One region of the Afipia sp. DC4300-2b1 genome, then DNA from elsewhere that is predicted to be linked to it. Evidence: riboswitches for the same ligand, from Rfam matches in the RefSeq annotation. Region 1 holds a riboswitch; the other holds the start of a gene.
What was found. Region 1 has a riboswitch for S-adenosylmethionine ahead of metX (homoserine O-acetyltransferase MetX). Riboswitches for the same ligand answer to the same signal wherever they lie in the genome.

Region 2: it holds a riboswitch for S-adenosylmethionine, as region 1 does, so the genes downstream of both, ACP7AL_RS16040 (O-succinylhomoserine sulfhydrylase) here and metX (homoserine O-acetyltransferase MetX) in region 1, are expected to answer to the same signal.

What each region holds. Positions count from the first base shown of each region.
Region 1 is NZ_JAFCSX010000003.1:409,721-417,557, forward strand. Features, by position in the region: gene ACP7AL_RS14360 (TIGR02594 family protein) at 1-455, opposite strand, end outside; gene metW (methionine biosynthesis protein MetW) at 643-1,302, opposite strand; gene metX (homoserine O-acetyltransferase MetX) at 1,313-2,512, opposite strand; SAM riboswitch at 2,602-2,681, opposite strand; gene ACP7AL_RS14375 (chorismate mutase) at 2,884-3,723, shown strand; gene hisC (histidinol-phosphate transaminase) at 3,745-4,839, shown strand; gene ACP7AL_RS14385 (prephenate/arogenate dehydrogenase family protein) at 4,836-5,780, shown strand; gene ACP7AL_RS14390 (DUF2125 domain-containing protein) at 5,919-7,046, opposite strand; gene ACP7AL_RS14395 (gamma-glutamylcyclotransferase) at 7,223-7,801, shown strand; gene ACP7AL_RS14400 (lysophospholipid acyltransferase family protein) at 7,811-7,837, opposite strand, start outside.
Region 2 is NZ_JAFCSX010000003.1:744,528-752,364, reverse strand. Features, by position in the region: gene ACP7AL_RS16070 (Hsp33 family molecular chaperone) at 1-21, shown strand, start outside; gene apaG (Co2+/Mg2+ efflux protein ApaG) at 68-460, opposite strand; gene ACP7AL_RS16060 (OpgC domain-containing protein) at 715-1,947, shown strand; gene ACP7AL_RS16055 (SGNH/GDSL hydrolase family protein) at 1,944-2,714, shown strand; gene ACP7AL_RS16050 (SGNH/GDSL hydrolase family protein) at 2,759-3,616, shown strand; gene ACP7AL_RS16045 (PhzF family phenazine biosynthesis protein) at 3,620-4,459, opposite strand; gene ACP7AL_RS16040 (O-succinylhomoserine sulfhydrylase) at 4,483-5,715, opposite strand; SAM riboswitch at 5,787-5,866, opposite strand; gene ACP7AL_RS16035 (2'-deoxycytidine 5'-triphosphate deaminase) at 5,923-7,071, shown strand; gene ACP7AL_RS16030 (acyl-CoA dehydrogenase family protein) at 7,219-7,837, shown strand, end outside.

The sequences.
Region 1 (7,837 bases):
ATCACCGCGATAGCGCCAACCTGCGGGCCCGAGATGCGCTGGCCGTAGCCCGCGAACGAACGCGCCATGTCGGAGCCGGTGCCTTTGTGGCCGGAACGCTCAAGAACCATGTTCATGAAGCGCGCGCACCAGAGGCTGGAGCGGCCCGTCGGATTTCCGCTGCCGATATAACGCCGCGCTTCGGCGACGACATTCGATCCGCCGAAGCCGCCACCGAAGCCCTGCGAAGCTGACGCTTCCGCAGCCGCTGCGTAACGCCCGCGCCGCGCATGATGGCGAGTGCTATGGCCGTAATGCTTCCTGGCGTGATGCTTGGAATGGTGAGCGTGAGTGTACCGGCTTGCTCCGTGATGCGGCCTCGCCGAAGCCGGAGTTGCCAGTGCGACGATTGCCACCGAACACAGCGCCAGCGCGGCGCCTCGAAGTGGCAGGCGAAGTTTACGCGATAGAGTCATCCATTATTCCTCGTGACACCCCCTGTGCCCATCGTTCGCACGCGAACGACATTCCGCAGCGCAAAAAACGGGTGGGTGTGACGAGAGCAAGACAGGAAAAGGCGCCGGCGGATTCATTTCGCGGCGATAACGGGATCATTTCACGGCGAGAATGCGAACATACAAGGCCACATTGGAGCCGCGAATATTAATCGCGGCGCGTGAGCAGGAAGACGCCCTGCTCGCCGAACATGTTCCAGAACCACCACGGTGCGTTGAGCCGCAGCGGCCGGCCATAGAGATCGAGCGCAACAGCGCGCTCCATGTTGACGTTGATCTCGTTACAGAGCTGCACGAAATCCTTGATGGTGCAGAAATGAATGTTCGGCGTGTCGTACCATGTCGCCGGCAGATTGTCGGTGCGCGGCATCTGGCCCTTCACCAGCAACTGGAGACGCATTTTCCAGTGGCCGAAATTCGGAAACGACACGATGGCGCGGTGGCCGATGCGCAGCAGGTTTTCCAGCACCACGCGCGGCTGGCGCGTCGCCTGCAGGGTCTGCGACAGGATCACGTAATCGAACGCGTCGTCGGGATAATTGATCAGATCGGTGTCGGCGTCGCCCTGCACCACCGCGAGGCCCTTGGCGACGCAGCGGTTGACGCCCTCGCGCGACAGTTCGATGCCGCGCCCGTCGACGCCGCGTGTTTCCAGAAGCCGCAGCAGATCGCCTTCGCCGCAGCCGACATCGAGCACCCGCGAGCCGGGCTCGACCATCTGCGCGACCAGCAGATGGTCGGCGCGATAGCCGTTCTCGGTGACGGGAAGAACCGCGGTCGGCCGGAACGCCTGATCCTGAATTGTCATCCTGGCGCTCCTACCTGCTGGCCGAGGTCAGGCCGTGCGCCGAAGCAGCCGATTCCAGGAATGCGCGGGAAATCTCGATGAACTCGGGCACGTCGAGCAGGAACGCATCGTGTCCCCTGTCGGTCTCGATTTCCGCGAACGACACCCGCGCGCTGCTGGCGTTGAGCGCGTGCACCACCGCACGCGCCTCTGACGTCGGAAACAGCCAGTCGCTGGTGAACGACACCACGCAGAAGCGCGTGCGGGTGCCGCGCCAGGCTTCCGCCAGCACTCCATTGTGGTCGGCGGCGATGTCGAAATAATCCATCGCACGCGTCAGATAGAGATAGCTGTTGGCGTCGAAGCGCTCGACGAACGACGAGCCCTGATGGCGCAGATAGCTTTCCACCTCGAAGTCGGCATCGAACGAGAACGTCGGCACCTCGCGGTCCTGCAAGCGGCGGCCGAACTTGCGATGCAGCGCGGCGTCTGAAAGATAGGTGATGTGCGCGGCCATGCGCGCGACACCGAGCCCGCGATGCGGACGGGTGCCGTCCTCGAAATAGCGCCCGCCATTCCAGTCCGGATCGGCCATCACTGCCTGACGGCCCAGTTCGTGAAACGCGATGTTCTGCGCCGAATGCCGCGTGCTGCACGCCACCGCGAGCGCAGAGAACACGCGTTCGGGATAGGCCGCCGTCCATTGCAGCGCCTGCATGCCGCCCATCGAGCCGCCGACCAAGGCGAACAGTTTGTCGATGCCGAGATGATCGAGCAGCATCGCCTGCGCCCGCACCATATCGGGAATGGTGATGACGGGAAAATCCAGTCCCCACAGTTTACCGGTGGCGGGATTGGTCGATGACGGACCGGTCGATCCCATGCAGCCGCCGACCACGTTGGCGCACACGACGTAATAGCGATCGGTGTCGATCGGCTTGCCGGGGCCGACCAGCGTCTCCCACCAGCCGCGCTTGCCGGTGACCGGGTGCACGTTCGCGACATGCTGATCCCCGGTGAGCGCATGGCAGATCAGAATGGCGTTGGAGCGGTCCGCGTTGAGCTGGCCGTAGGCCTGATAGGCGATCTGGAATGGCGCGAGATCGATGCCGCAGTCCAGCCGCAGCGGCTTGTCCGCACCGAACTGCGCGACCAGCGATGACGGATGATCCGCCTCGTGCGCGCGTTCAGCGGCCGCAGTGTCACTCTTCAACGGTTTGACATTAACCATCTTGTTACTGGCCTCCTCAGCAGGTCGCGAAGACCAACATCGGAAATCAGGCCATAAAAAACCCGGCCTGAAACGAGGTTCGGCCGGGATCACTTGTGTCCCCGGCCTGTTTAGCGAGTTGTTTAACGTGGCTGCAAGCCGGCCGGCTCAAATGACCACAGAATGACTAAGTTACTAGTCACGAACGGCCTTTTCGTCAAGCTGCACCGCGACATCGCAAGGCCACCCTGCTTTGGTGTGAGGCCGGAATTGCCAATGTTTTCTTTGCTTTCAGGCGCTCTCCTGCCTATCAATGCGCCCGACAAATCCCGTTTTCGATGAATCCGGAAGGCCTTCGCGCCGCAAGCCGCGTTCGGACCCAGGTTGAACCGATGACCAAGCAACCGCCATCACTGCAGGAACTGCGCCGCGAAATCGATTCCATCGATGAGCAGGTGCACGAACTCCTGATGAAGCGCGGCGACATCATCGACCGCCTGATCTCGGTGAAGAAGACGCAGGAAGTCGGCTCGGCGTTCCGGCCCGCGCGCGAAGCCGACATGATGCGCCGTCTGGTGCAGCGTCATCGCGGCATCCTGCCGCTGGACACCGTCGAGAGCATCTGGCGTGTCATCATCTCGACGTTCACTTACGTCCAGGCTCCGTTCTCGGTGCATGCCGACCTGTCCGCCGGCGAGTCCGCGATGCGGGATTCGGCGCGGTTTCATTTCGGTTTCACCGTTCCGTTTCTTGCGCACTTCAATGCCGAAGCTGCGGTCGAAGCCGTTGCAAAGTCAAAGGGCGATCTCGCGCTGATCTCGGCGGTCAGCAGCCGTCTGCCGTGGTGGATCGCGCTCGAGCCTGCGGCCGCGCCGAAGATCATCGCGCGCCTGCCGTTCGTCGAGCGCGCCGATCATCCGGCGGCGCTGCCGGTGTTCGTGGTGTCGCGCGTCGCCGCCGATGCGATGGTCACCGAGGTCGGGATGTGGAGCGTGCGCGTGTCCGGCTGGAGCGCGGATGTCGCGCGTGCGCTGTCGCCGTTTTCCGAGATTATCGCTGTCCCCGACACCGCGTCCGACGGCGCCGCCTTGCTGATCTCGGTTCCGGGCCCGGATGGGCTGACGAAAATCACCGCTGCGCTGGTCGCGGCCGGAGCATCGGTGCGTTCATCGGCTCTCGTCGGGAGCCATGCAACGCGCTATACGGTGCCGCCTGCTACTACATCCAAATAGTCTTCTTTCGGAGTTGAGTTGATGTCTCGTCCTGTGCCGAAGCCAGGAATTCTCGATATTGCGCCTTACACGCCCGGCAAGAGCGGCGCCGGGCTGACCGGCCGCGTCTTCAAGCTGTCCGCGAACGAGACCCCGCTCGGGCCGTCGCCGAAAGCCATTGCCGCCTACAAGGCGGCCGCCGATCATCTGGAGGATTACCCGGAAGGCACCTCGCGCGCGCTGCGCGAAACCATCGGACGCACCTACGGCCTCGATCCCGACCGCATCATCTGCGGCGCGGGCTCGGACGAACTGCTGAACTATCTCGCGCACACCTATCTCGGCCCCGGTGACGAGGCGATCCACACCACCCACGGCTTTCTGGTTTACCCGATCGCGACCATGGGCAACGGCGCCATCAATGTGATCGCGGCGGAGAAGAACTACACCGCCGATGTCGACGCGATTCTCGGTGCGGTGACGCCGCGCACCAAGATGGTTTGGCTCGCCAATCCGAACAACCCGACCGGCACCTATGTGCCGTTCGACGAGGTCAAGCGCCTGCGCGCCGGACTGCCGTCGCATGTGCTGCTGGTGATCGACGCGGCCTATTCTGAATACGTCTCGAAGAACGACTATGAGGCCGGCATCGAGATGGTCGCCACCACCGACAACACGGTGATGACGCGCACCTTCTCGAAAATTCACGGCCTCGCGGCACTGCGCGTCGGCTGGATGTATGGCCCTGCCAACATCATCGACGCGGTGAACCGCATTCGCGGCCCGTTCAATGTCTCGACGCCCGCCTCCGAAGCAGCCATCGCATCGCTGGAAGACACCGAGCATCAGAACAAGTCCCGCGCGCATAACGACACCTGGCGCACCTGGCTGACCGATGAAATCGGCAAGCTCGGGCTTGAGGTGACGCCGAGCGTGGCGAACTTCGTCTTGATCCACTTCCCGCAAACGAAGGGCAAGACGGCGGAAGATGCCGACGCGTTCCTCACCAGGCGCGGGCTGATCCTGCGCGCGCTGAAGAACTACAAGCTGCCGCATGCCCTGCGTATGACCGTCGGCACCGAGGAAGCCAACCGCCTCGTGGTCGCAGCGCTTGCCGAATTCATGGGGCAGAAGTGAGCACCACACCCATGTTCGGGCGGATCGCGCTGATCGGCTTCGGCCTGATCGGCGGCTCGATCGCGCGCGCAGCGCGCGCTCAGGGGCTTGCCGGCGAGATCGTGGCCACAGCGCGTTCGCCGGCGACCCGCGCCCGGGTGCAGGAGCTTGGCATCGTCGATCGCGTGGTGGAGACGAACGCGGAGGCGGTGAAGGACGCTGACCTCGTGATCCTGTCCATCCCGGTCGGCGCGTGTGGACCGGTCGCGGAGGAAATTGCGCCGCATCTCAAACCGGGCGCCATCGTCTCCGATGTCGGCTCCGTCAAAGGCATGGTGCTGCGGGATATGTCCGCGCATCTGCCAAAGACCGTGCATTTCGTTCCGGCGCATCCCGTTGCGGGCACCGAACATTCCGGCCCTGATTCAGGCTTCGCCGAACTGTTCATCAACCGCTGGTGCATCCTGACGCCGCCGCCGGACGCCGATCCGGCCGCCGTCGAGAAGCTCGCGGCATTCTGGCGCGCGCTCGGCGCCAATGTTGAGACCATGGCCGCCGATCATCATGACCTCGTGCTCGCCGTCACCAGTCACCTGCCGCATCTGATCGCCTACACCATCGTCGGCACCGCCGATGAGCTGGAAGACGTGACGCAGGCGGAGGTGCTGAAGTTCTCGGCGGGCGGCTTCCGCGACTTCACCCGCATCGCCGCATCCGACCCGACCATGTGGCGCGACGTGTTCCTCGCTAACAAGGATGCCGTGCTGGAAATGCTCGGCGCGTTTCAGGAAGATCTCTCGAAGCTCACCCGCGCGATCCGGCGCGGCGATGGCGAAGCGCTGTTTGATCACTTCACGCGGACCCGCGCGATTCGCCGCGGCATCGTCAGCCTCGGGCAGGAAACCGCCGATCCCGACTTCGGCCGCAAGCACGCGAATTTGCCGAAGCCGGACGGGAAATAGATTACCTCTGATCTATCAAAACGTCGTTGCGAGCGTAGCGAAGCAATCCATTGCTAAATCAAAGTGGATTGCTTCGTCGCCATAGCGCGTCGAAAACGCGCGTAAACGCGCTAATGGCTCCTCGCAATGACGGAGAACTCAAAACAGCGGCGCGGTCTGCGCGATCCGCAGAGGGCCGATGGAAATCACGCCCTCGGTGAATTTCAACGGAAACGCCCGCGCGGGTTTGCCTTCGAGCGTCGAGGCCTGACCGAGCATGTTGATGCCCGCGACCACGCCGGCATTGGCGTTCTTGCGCGCGACATTGCCGAGGCCCGGAATCATCCGGTCGAGCGCACCGATTACCTTGTTGACGTCCTGTGCGCTGATGCCGGGCGCGATGCGATCGACTGACGATTGCGGCACGCCCTCCATCAACAGCTTGTCGATGCCAAGCTGCGATACGACCCGCTCAAGCCCGGCAACCGTCATCGTCAGTTCGCCGTCGAGATAACCGGCCGGCGTCAGGGCCAGCGAACCTGCGGCGACCGCGATGGTCTCGCCCTGCTGCACGCGGGACTGGGTGAAGTCGAGGCGGCCGCCCGCAGCCTGGATTTCGCGAAAGCGTTCGGGCCAGGGCTTCGGTGCAAAGTCTTTCAGGCCGCGCAGCAGCGCGCGGATGTCTGCGTCAAACGGCTCGGCGAGAATTGGATGCAATCCCTGCAGGTTTCCGGCTGTCACCTGAAGCGCGGTTTCCACCACGGGATTGTTGGACAACGAGCCTTCCAGCAGGCGCGTATGCAGCTCGAGATGTTTTGCACGCAACAGTGGCGACTGAGTTGAACCGCTCATGCGATCGAGCGCCGGATCGTCGAACACCAGCGAGACGCGCTGCGGCGTGGGCAGACCGGACGCGCTGGCACGGCCTGTGGTCCAGCCGGCGACGAACGACGGTGCTTCGCCCCGGCTTGCGACGGTAGCCGGGCCGGTGAATTCGGCGATGATTTTCGTCGGATCGTAAACTTGCGCGACGACCAGAATATCCTTCAGGCGCGCGGTGAGCTGGGTCTGGTCGGCGGTTTGCGACGTCAGTGTCACCACCGGATCGGTGCATCGGACTTCCATGCGGAAGGGGAATCCTGCGACCGAACGATTGGCGCATTCATAGACGCGGCCGGATTTCGCCTCGCGGGTGCGCCACTCGTCGAATTTCTCGTCGACATGAGACGCGGCATAGAACCAGAACCCGCTCCACGCCGCGGCTGCGACGAGGACCAGAACAGGCATCACGAAAACGGGCCAGAGGCGGCGGCGCGGAACGGCTGGAGATGTATGCATGGCGGGAGCTAGAGCACCGGAATCAGGCAATTGAAAGATGCACTGTTCTCGTAAATCGCTTTGAAGTCCATATGGTTGCACGCACGTCATCGGGCTGGTAGGCGTGATCGACCAGGTAAACAATCATGGCCGCAAAGATCCTTGCCGAATCCGAGTTTCCCGAGGGCGACCTGTGGGTGTTCGGCTATGGATCGCTGATCTGGAAGCCGGGTTTTGCTTTCCTCGAACAGAAGCCGGCGCGGCTGATCGGCGAGCATCGCTCGCTGTGCATCTACTCGATGGTCCATCGCGGCACCTACGAAAAACCCGGACTGGTGCTGGGGCTCGATCGCGGCGGAGCCTGTCAGGGCGTCGCGTTCCGGGTGGCGGCGGCTGAGCGAAAAGCCACCGTCGCTTACTTGCGCGAACGCGAGCAGGTCACCGGCGTCTACCGCGAAGTCATGCGCTCGGTCTGGCTCAAGGGCGATGCGCGCGTTAGGGCGCTCGCCTATGTCGCCGACCGCAGTCACGATCAGTACGCGGGACGTCTGACCATTGACGAGCAGTTACGGCTCGTCCGCCAAGGTCACGGCGCGTATGGGCCGAACGACGAATACGTCATTGCGACGGTAACCGCACTGGAGGCGCAAGGCATCCGTGACGCGCCGCTGCATCGTCTCGCGGCGATGCTCCATGGCGAAGGCGCCCTGCACCGCCACAGCTAGTCAATACGATCAGGACCTGACCGACGCTGCCACCGG
Region 2 (7,837 bases), 330 kb from region 1:
AATCAGGGGGCGGCTGACTAGAGGCTGGGCCGGTCTCGCGGCTGCCCGCCGTTGGCGTATGGATGTTCTAGTTCAGCGTCCGCTTGTAGCTCGGACTGTCCAGCGAGAACGCCGGGATGTCGATATCGAACGGCTCGCCGTTTTCGGTTACCATCTGATAGCTGCCGGTCATGAATCCGGATGGTGTCTGAAGCGGCACCCCGCTGGTGTACTCGAACCGTTCACCCGGCTCGAGTACCGGCTGTTCTCCGACCACACCCTCGCCGTTGACTTCCTGGCTGCGGCCGGCGCCATCGGTAATGATCCAGTGACGCCTCTTGAGCTGGACGGTTTCGCTCCCCGAATTGACGATGGCGATCGTGTAAGCCCAGAAAAAACGGCCGTCTTCAGCCGACGAGCGTTCGGGCAGGAAGCTCGGCTCGACGATGACTTCAATCTGGCGGGTCACGGCGCGATACATGGTGTCCGTCCACATTCGGTCACAGAATAGCAGACCTCTCATCCCTTGCGTAGGCACCAATAATTGATGCTTGCGGCGGCCTGTCCAGGATACGACATCGTACCGATCTTTGTTTCAACAACGTTGCCATCCAGCATTCTTCCGGGCGCCGGTCCAATGGAATGCTTGCAATTTGCGGGCCGGTTTGATCTTCCGTAGGATCATGACAAGCGCCTGCCACTTCGAATGGAACCGGATGAAACGGACTTGACCGGATGACGCTCGTGACCACCGAGATGACCGATCAGGCTGTTGCGAAAGCGCCTGCTGCAAAGGCCGTGGCGCTTCCGGTTGCCGCGGGCGAACGCGAACTGCGCCTCGATCTCTTTCGAGGTATGGCGCTGTGGCTGATCTTCATCGACCATCTTCCGCCGAACATTCTGACCTGGTTCACCATCCGCAACTACGGCTTCAGTGACGCCACCGAGATCTTTATTTTCATATCGGGGTACACGGCGGCGTTCGTGTACAGCCGCGCGATGCTTGATCGCGGCTTCGTAGTGGCGAGTGCGCGCATCTTCAAGCGCGTCTGGCAAATCTACGTGGCGCACGTTTTCCTGTTTACGATCTATCTCGCAGAGATCTCCTACATCGCGACGCGGTTCGAGAACCCGCTCTACGCGGAAGAAATGGGCATTCTGGATTTCCTCAAGCAGCCCGACGTCACGATCGTTCAGGCGTTGTTGCTGAAATTCCGGCCCGTCAATATGGACGTGCTGCCGCTTTACATCGTGCTCATGATTTTCCTGCCGGGAATCATATGGCTGATGCAGCGCAAGGCGGATCTGGCGCTGTCACTCTCGGTCCTGCTCTATGCCCTGACCTGGCAATTCGACTGGTATCTTCCCGCTTATCCAAACGGCTTCTGGGCTTTCAATCCGTTCGCCTGGCAGTTGCTGTTCGTATTCGGGGCCTGGTGCGCGCTCGGTGGCGCAAAGCGCATGGCGCGCATTCTGTCCTCGCGCATTACGCTCTGGCTCTGCATTGGCTATCTTGTGTTTGCGTTCTGCGTCACGCTGACCTGGCACGTTCCGCAGCTCAATGTTTTCATGCCGCGCTGGCTGGAAAGCTGGATGTATCCGATCAACAAGACCGATCTCGATGTTCTCCGCTTTGTGCATTTTCTGGCGCTGGCGGCGATTACGGTCCGCGTGCTTCCGAAGGATTGGCCGGGTCTGAGATCGCCGTGGCTTCGCCCGGTGATCCGGTGTGGTCAGCATTCTCTGGAGATATTCTGTCTCGGCGTCTTCCTCGCATTCGCGGGTCATTTTGTTCTGGCCGAAGTGTCCGGCGGAGCATGGATGCATTTCTTCGTCAGCGTCGCCGGGATTGTCATCATGTCAGCGGCCGCATGGCTATTTTCGTGGTACAAGAGCGAAATAGGCAAGGGCGACAAACGCGCAAAAAGCGCTGACGCCGATGCCGACCTCGCCGGAGGCGGGTCATGAGAGCGTTACTGGTTGCAGGTCTGTTCGCGTCTGTCCTGGTGGCTGCTCCGGCGCGCGCCGAGGACGGTCCCGGCTGTACTGTGCCCGCATATCTCCTGACGACGGAAAGCCCACTTCCGAAGGTCGCAAACGCGATCAAGACCAGGAAGCGTCTGGATGTCCTTGTGGTCGGCAGCGGCTCTTCAGCGCTACCTGGCTCTGACGGTGCGAACATGTCTTATCCGGCACGTTTGGAGTCCGCTTTGCGCGAAGCATTGGCTGGCGTCACCGTCAATGTCAGGACCGACCTGCGGCCCAAGAAAACAGCCGCGGAAGCCGCGCAGGGTTTTGGCCAGATGATCGACAAGCTGCCGGCGGATCAAAAGCCGGATCTGGTGATCTGGCAGACCGGCACGGTCGATGCGATACGCGCGGTTGATCCTGACGATTTCCGCGCCGCGTTGGATAGCGGGGTTGAGGCACTGCAGAAAGCAGGCCCCGATGTGCTCTTGATGAATCTCCAATACAACCCACGTATGGAGACGATGCTGTCGGTTGGTCCCTATATCGACACGATACGGGTCGTCGCACAGCAGCACGAAGTGCCGATATTCGACCGGTTTTCGATCATGCGTCACTGGAGCGATGCCGGCGATTTTGATCTTTTCGGTTCAGCCCACGGATATGGAATGGCGAAGCGTGTGCATGACTGTATCGGCCGGTCGCTGGCCGCGATGGTCGTGGAAGCGTCGCGCATTAATCCGGCTGAGCTCAGGATTCAACGTTGATGAATTTTTATGGTCGTTTGGCGATTGCCGTCATGGCAGGCGCTATGACGTGGGGATTACCCGCCGTCTCCCCTGTACGAGCCCAGGTGCCCGACGCGCCCCAGCAGAAGGGTCTCGGAACAAAAGCTATCGAAGCGGCGAAGACTGTGGCCAAGGGTGCCGGCGATATTCTCACACGCGTGCCGTGTCTGCCCGCCAAGGGATTGAAGGACGTTCCGGGTTCGCTGCCGCGCGTTGCGCGGCGGATCGCTGCGGGCGAGCCGGTGACCATCGTCGCTTTCGGCTCATCGACCACGGTCGGTTTCGGCACGTCAGCGGCCTACAATTATCCCAGCCGTCTTGCGGATCAGTTGCGCCGCAAGTTTCCGACCGCCGACATCAGTGTCATCAATCGCGGTATGGGCGGGCAGGATGCGCCCGAAATGATGAAGCGGTTCGATATCGCCGTTCTCGATGCGGACCCTGATCTCGTGATCTGGCAGCTCGGCACCAACGCCGTCGTCAAGGGCAACGCCAGCGATATCGCGGCGACGGCTGCGCTGGTGGAGGACGGCATCGCGCGCCTTCAGGCCAGGGGGATCGATGTCGTGCTGATCGATCCGCAATACGTTCCGGCGGTTGCCGAGAAAACCGAGAACGCGAGCCGGATGGTCAAACTGCTTGGCGATGTCGCCAAGCTCAAGAACATCTCGGTGTTTCCGCGCTTCGATGTCATGCGGCAATGGCACGAGGACGAAAAAATGCCGTTCGACAAGTTCGTGATCGGCGACGGCCTGCACATGAACGACTGGGGCTACGCGTGCTTCGCCCAGTTGCTCGGCGACACCATCATCAAGTCGGTCGGACAGGTGAAGGCCGGTGTCAACATTCCGGCGAACGTGATGAGCTTCCGGCCGATGTAAGGCCTAGATCGTCAGCCTGCCTTCGATGCACGTCAGCGTCTCGCCGCCGATCCAGATGTCGTGACCATCACGCGCGGCGTAAACGCGGCCCTCTCGTCCAAGCACGGTGCCCTGGCTTGCGACGTATGCAGCGGGCGCAAGTCCTGCGGACATCAGCCATTGCGCGAGACCGGCATTCAGGCTGCCCGTGACGGGGTCTTCGGTCGCGCGGTTGGATATGAATGCGCGAACCTCGAAGAAGGCGTCCTTGCCGTCGCGCAAAGGGTCCCATGGCGCGACCACGCCGAGCTTCAGGTTCCCAAGCGCCGGATAGTCCGGTTTCAGCGACAGGATTTCCGTGCGCGATGTCAGCATCACCGCCACCCAGCCGGGGCCGTTGTCGATCCACTGCGCCGCCTTAATGGCGTCCCGGCGAATTTGCAGGCCGCGCGCGATCTGATCGAGAATGTCGCTTTCGACATCGCCGGTCCGGCGCAGCGGAGGCGCGGCAAATGCCAGCCTGTTCCCATCGCGCCTGATTTTGATGAGGCCCGCACCGCATTCCTGAACGACATGCGCCTGCCCGGCAGTATTCCCGAGGCTCAACCAGACGTGACAACTGCCGAGCGTTGGATGGCCTGCGAACGGCAACTCGCCTGAGGGCGTGAAAATCCGCAGGCGATAATCGGCGTCTGCCGTCGTAGGCTTCAGGAGAAAGGTGGTTTCGCTCAGATTCGTCCAGTTCGCGAGCGAAGCCATGGCGTCGTCGGAAAGTCCGTCGGCGCCAATGACCACGGCAAGCGGATTACCCTTGAGCCGCTTGCCGGTGAAAACATCGACCTGCTGGAACGAAAATGTACTCATGGAATATCCAGCGCGCTTCTGTCTTAGGCTTTCTCCAGCGCCGCGTTCAGATCCTCGATCAGGTCGTCCTTGTGCTCCAGTCCCGCCGAGAAGCGGATGAAGCCTTCACTGATGCCAAGTTCGGCGCGCGCCTCCGGCGTCAGCCGCTGATGCGTCGTGGTCGCCGGATGGGTGACGATGCTTTTGGAATCGCCGAGGTTATTGGAAATCCGCGCCAGCTTCAGCGCGTTCAGCGTGCGGAACGCTGCGGCCTTGCCGCCCTTGACCTCGAAACCGATCAGGGTCGAACCCGCGCGCATCTGTTTCTTGACGATGGCGGCCTGCGGATGATCGGCGCGGCCCGGATAGATCAGCCGCGAGATCTTCGGATGTTTGGCCAACGCATCGGCGATCGCCGCTGCGCTTTCGGTTTGCGCCTTCACGCGAATGCTCAGCGTCTCAAGACCCTTCAGCAGCACCCATGCGTTGAATGGTGACATCGCAGGTCCGGTCTGGCGCAGGAACGTGTGGATGTGCTCCTGAATGAAAGCCTCCGACGACAGGATGATGCCGCCGAGACAGCGACCCTGGCCATCGATGTGCTTGGTCGCAGAATAGACCACGACGTCGGCGCCGAGCGTTAGCGGGCTTTGCCAGATCGGTGTGGCGAACACGTTGTCCACGATCAGCCGCGCGCCGCCGCGATGCGCGATCTCGGCGACAGCGCCGATGTCGACCACATCGAGGGTCGGATTGGTCGGGCTTTCGAGGAAGCACGTCTTGGTGTTCGGACGCATCGCCTTCTGCCACTGGTCGAGATCATGACCATCCACCAGCGTGGATTCGATGCCGTAGCGCGGCAGCAGATCTTCCACGACATAACGGCACGAACCGAACAGCGCTTTCGCTGCGACCACATGATCGCCGGCTTTGAGCGGAGCAAGGATCGCGGTGGTGACCGCCGCCATGCCGGTCGCGGTGGCGCGCGCGGCCTCGGCGCCTTCGAGTTCGATCATGCGCTGCTCGAACATCGATACGGTCGGATTCGAAAACCGTGAATACAGGAAGCCGGGGTCCGCGCCGGTGAAGCGCGCTTCGCACTGTTCGGCGGTGTCGTAGATGAAACCCTGCGTCAGGAACAGCGCTTCGGAGGTTTCGCCGTACTGCGAGCGCAGCGTGCCTGAATGCACGAGGCGGGTTTCCGGGCGATAATTGCGGGTCGGGGATGGCGGCTTGCTTGGGGAAGCATTGGCCGCGGGTGTTTTGGTCTCGGACATGTGCACTCCATCGTGGCCACCTCGCGATGGACACAAAAAAACCGGCCTGGAAAATCTTTCCACAAGCCGGGATCACACTGTCCCCGGCCTGTTTAGCGAGTTATTTAACGTGGCTGCAAGCCGGCCGGCTCAAATGACCACGGGATAAGTCCTAGGCTTAATCCCGCATGCTCTTTCCGTCAAGCACCCCATCGGATAACCGATAAAATGCTTGTTTTGCTGGATCAGCCGATAGCCGAGGATTACCCCGTGGCCTTCACACTTGCCCCCGACGCGACAGGAATTCTGCCTGACCGCATGATCGCGGCGATGGCCGATGCAGGCCTGATCCTGCCCGAATATCCCTTCGTCGAAAGCCAGATCCAGCCGGCCAGTCTCGACCTGCGCCTGGGCAATGTCGCCTACCGGGTTCGCGCGAGCTTTCTGCCCGGTCCTGATATTCGGGTGGCGGACCGTATCGAAGAGTTGAAGCTGCACGAGATCGATCTGTCCGATGGCGCGGTGCTGGAAACCAACTGCGTCTACATCGTGCCGCTCTTGGAAAGCCTCGCGCTTCCGCCGAACATTCAGGCCGCCGCGAATCCGAAAAGCTCCACGGGCCGGCTCGACGTTTTCACCCGCGTGATCGCCGACGGCACGCGGCGCTTCGACATGATCGCGCCCGGCTATCATGGCCCGCTCTATGCGGAGATCAGCCCCAAGACATTCCCGGTCTTGTTGCGCGAAGGATCGCGGCTGTCGCAGATTCGTTTCCGCACGGGCCATCCTCTGCTCGATGGCGATGAACTGGAGGCGCTGCATGACGCCGAGCGTCTGGTCGACAGCGACGAAGCCGATCTCGCCGGCGGTGTGGCCTTAAGCGTTGATCTGTCCGGTGAAGGCTCGGATGGTTTTGTCGGCTATCGCGCCAAACGCCATACCGGCGTGGTCGATGTCGACCGCCGTGCCGGATACACCGTGGGTGAGTTCTGGGAGCCGATCCGCGCGCGGCCGGATCGCAGCCTGATCCTCGATCCCGGCGAGTTCTATATTCTCGCCTCGAAGGAGGCGGTGCAGGTGCCGCCGGATTTCGCCGCCGAGATGGTGCCGTTCGATCCGCTGGTCGGCGAATTCCGCGTCCACTATGCGGGCTTCTTCGATCCCGGCTTCGGTTATGCAGGCGCAGGCGGGCAGGGCTCGCGCGCGGTGCTGGAAGTGCGCTCGCGCGAAGTGCCGTTCATTCTCGAGCACGGCCAGATCGTCGGTCGCCTTGTGTACGAGAAGATGCTGTCGCGCCCCGATGCGCTGTATGGCCAGCGCATCGCATCGAATTATCAGGGGCAGGGCCTGAAGCTCTCGAAGCATTTCCGGACCTAGCGGTCGGGTTCCGCTCTGCGAATTACGTCCCCTCGCGGCACATTTCACCCATGCCGCCATTGGCTTCCGGCCAGCTTGCCGCGGGCATCCAAATACCGGATCATTCCTGAAAACAACGGGAGCGATCCCGGCAGGGATGAAAACGCCATGGTTGCAGCCGCAAAAACTCCGCCCGCTCAGACATCAGCTTCGACATCCGGGTTCGGTCTGATCGCGCCCGACACGTCGGGCATGAATTTCTATCGCGCCGATCCGATCCTCGCCGATCTGCTGCGCATCCATCTTCCCGGCGCGCTGTTTCAGCACATCGAGCCGCATCTGGACCGGCTTGGCTCGCTCGCCGGTGGTTATCTCGATGAATGCGCGCGTCTCGCCGACAAGCATGGCCCGGTGCTGCATCAGCGCGATCGCTTCGGCAACGACCGGCAATGGATCGAGTATCATCCGGCTTATCGCGAACTCGAACGCGCAGCCTATGGCGAATTCGGCATCCACGCGATGTCGCATCGCAAGGGCATTCTCGGCTGGGCCGACACTTATCCAGCCGTCGCCAAGCACGCCTTCACGTTTCTGTTCAATCAGGCCGAGTTCGGGCTTGGGTGTCCGATCAATGTCACCGACGGCGCGGCGCGTCTGTTGTCGCGGTTCGGCGACGGCGCGCTGAAAGCCAAGTATCTCGACGGCCTCACGCAAACCGACATGTCAAAGCTGACCCAGGGCGGCCAGTTCATGACCGAGAAGGAGGGCGGTTCGGACGTCGGCAAGC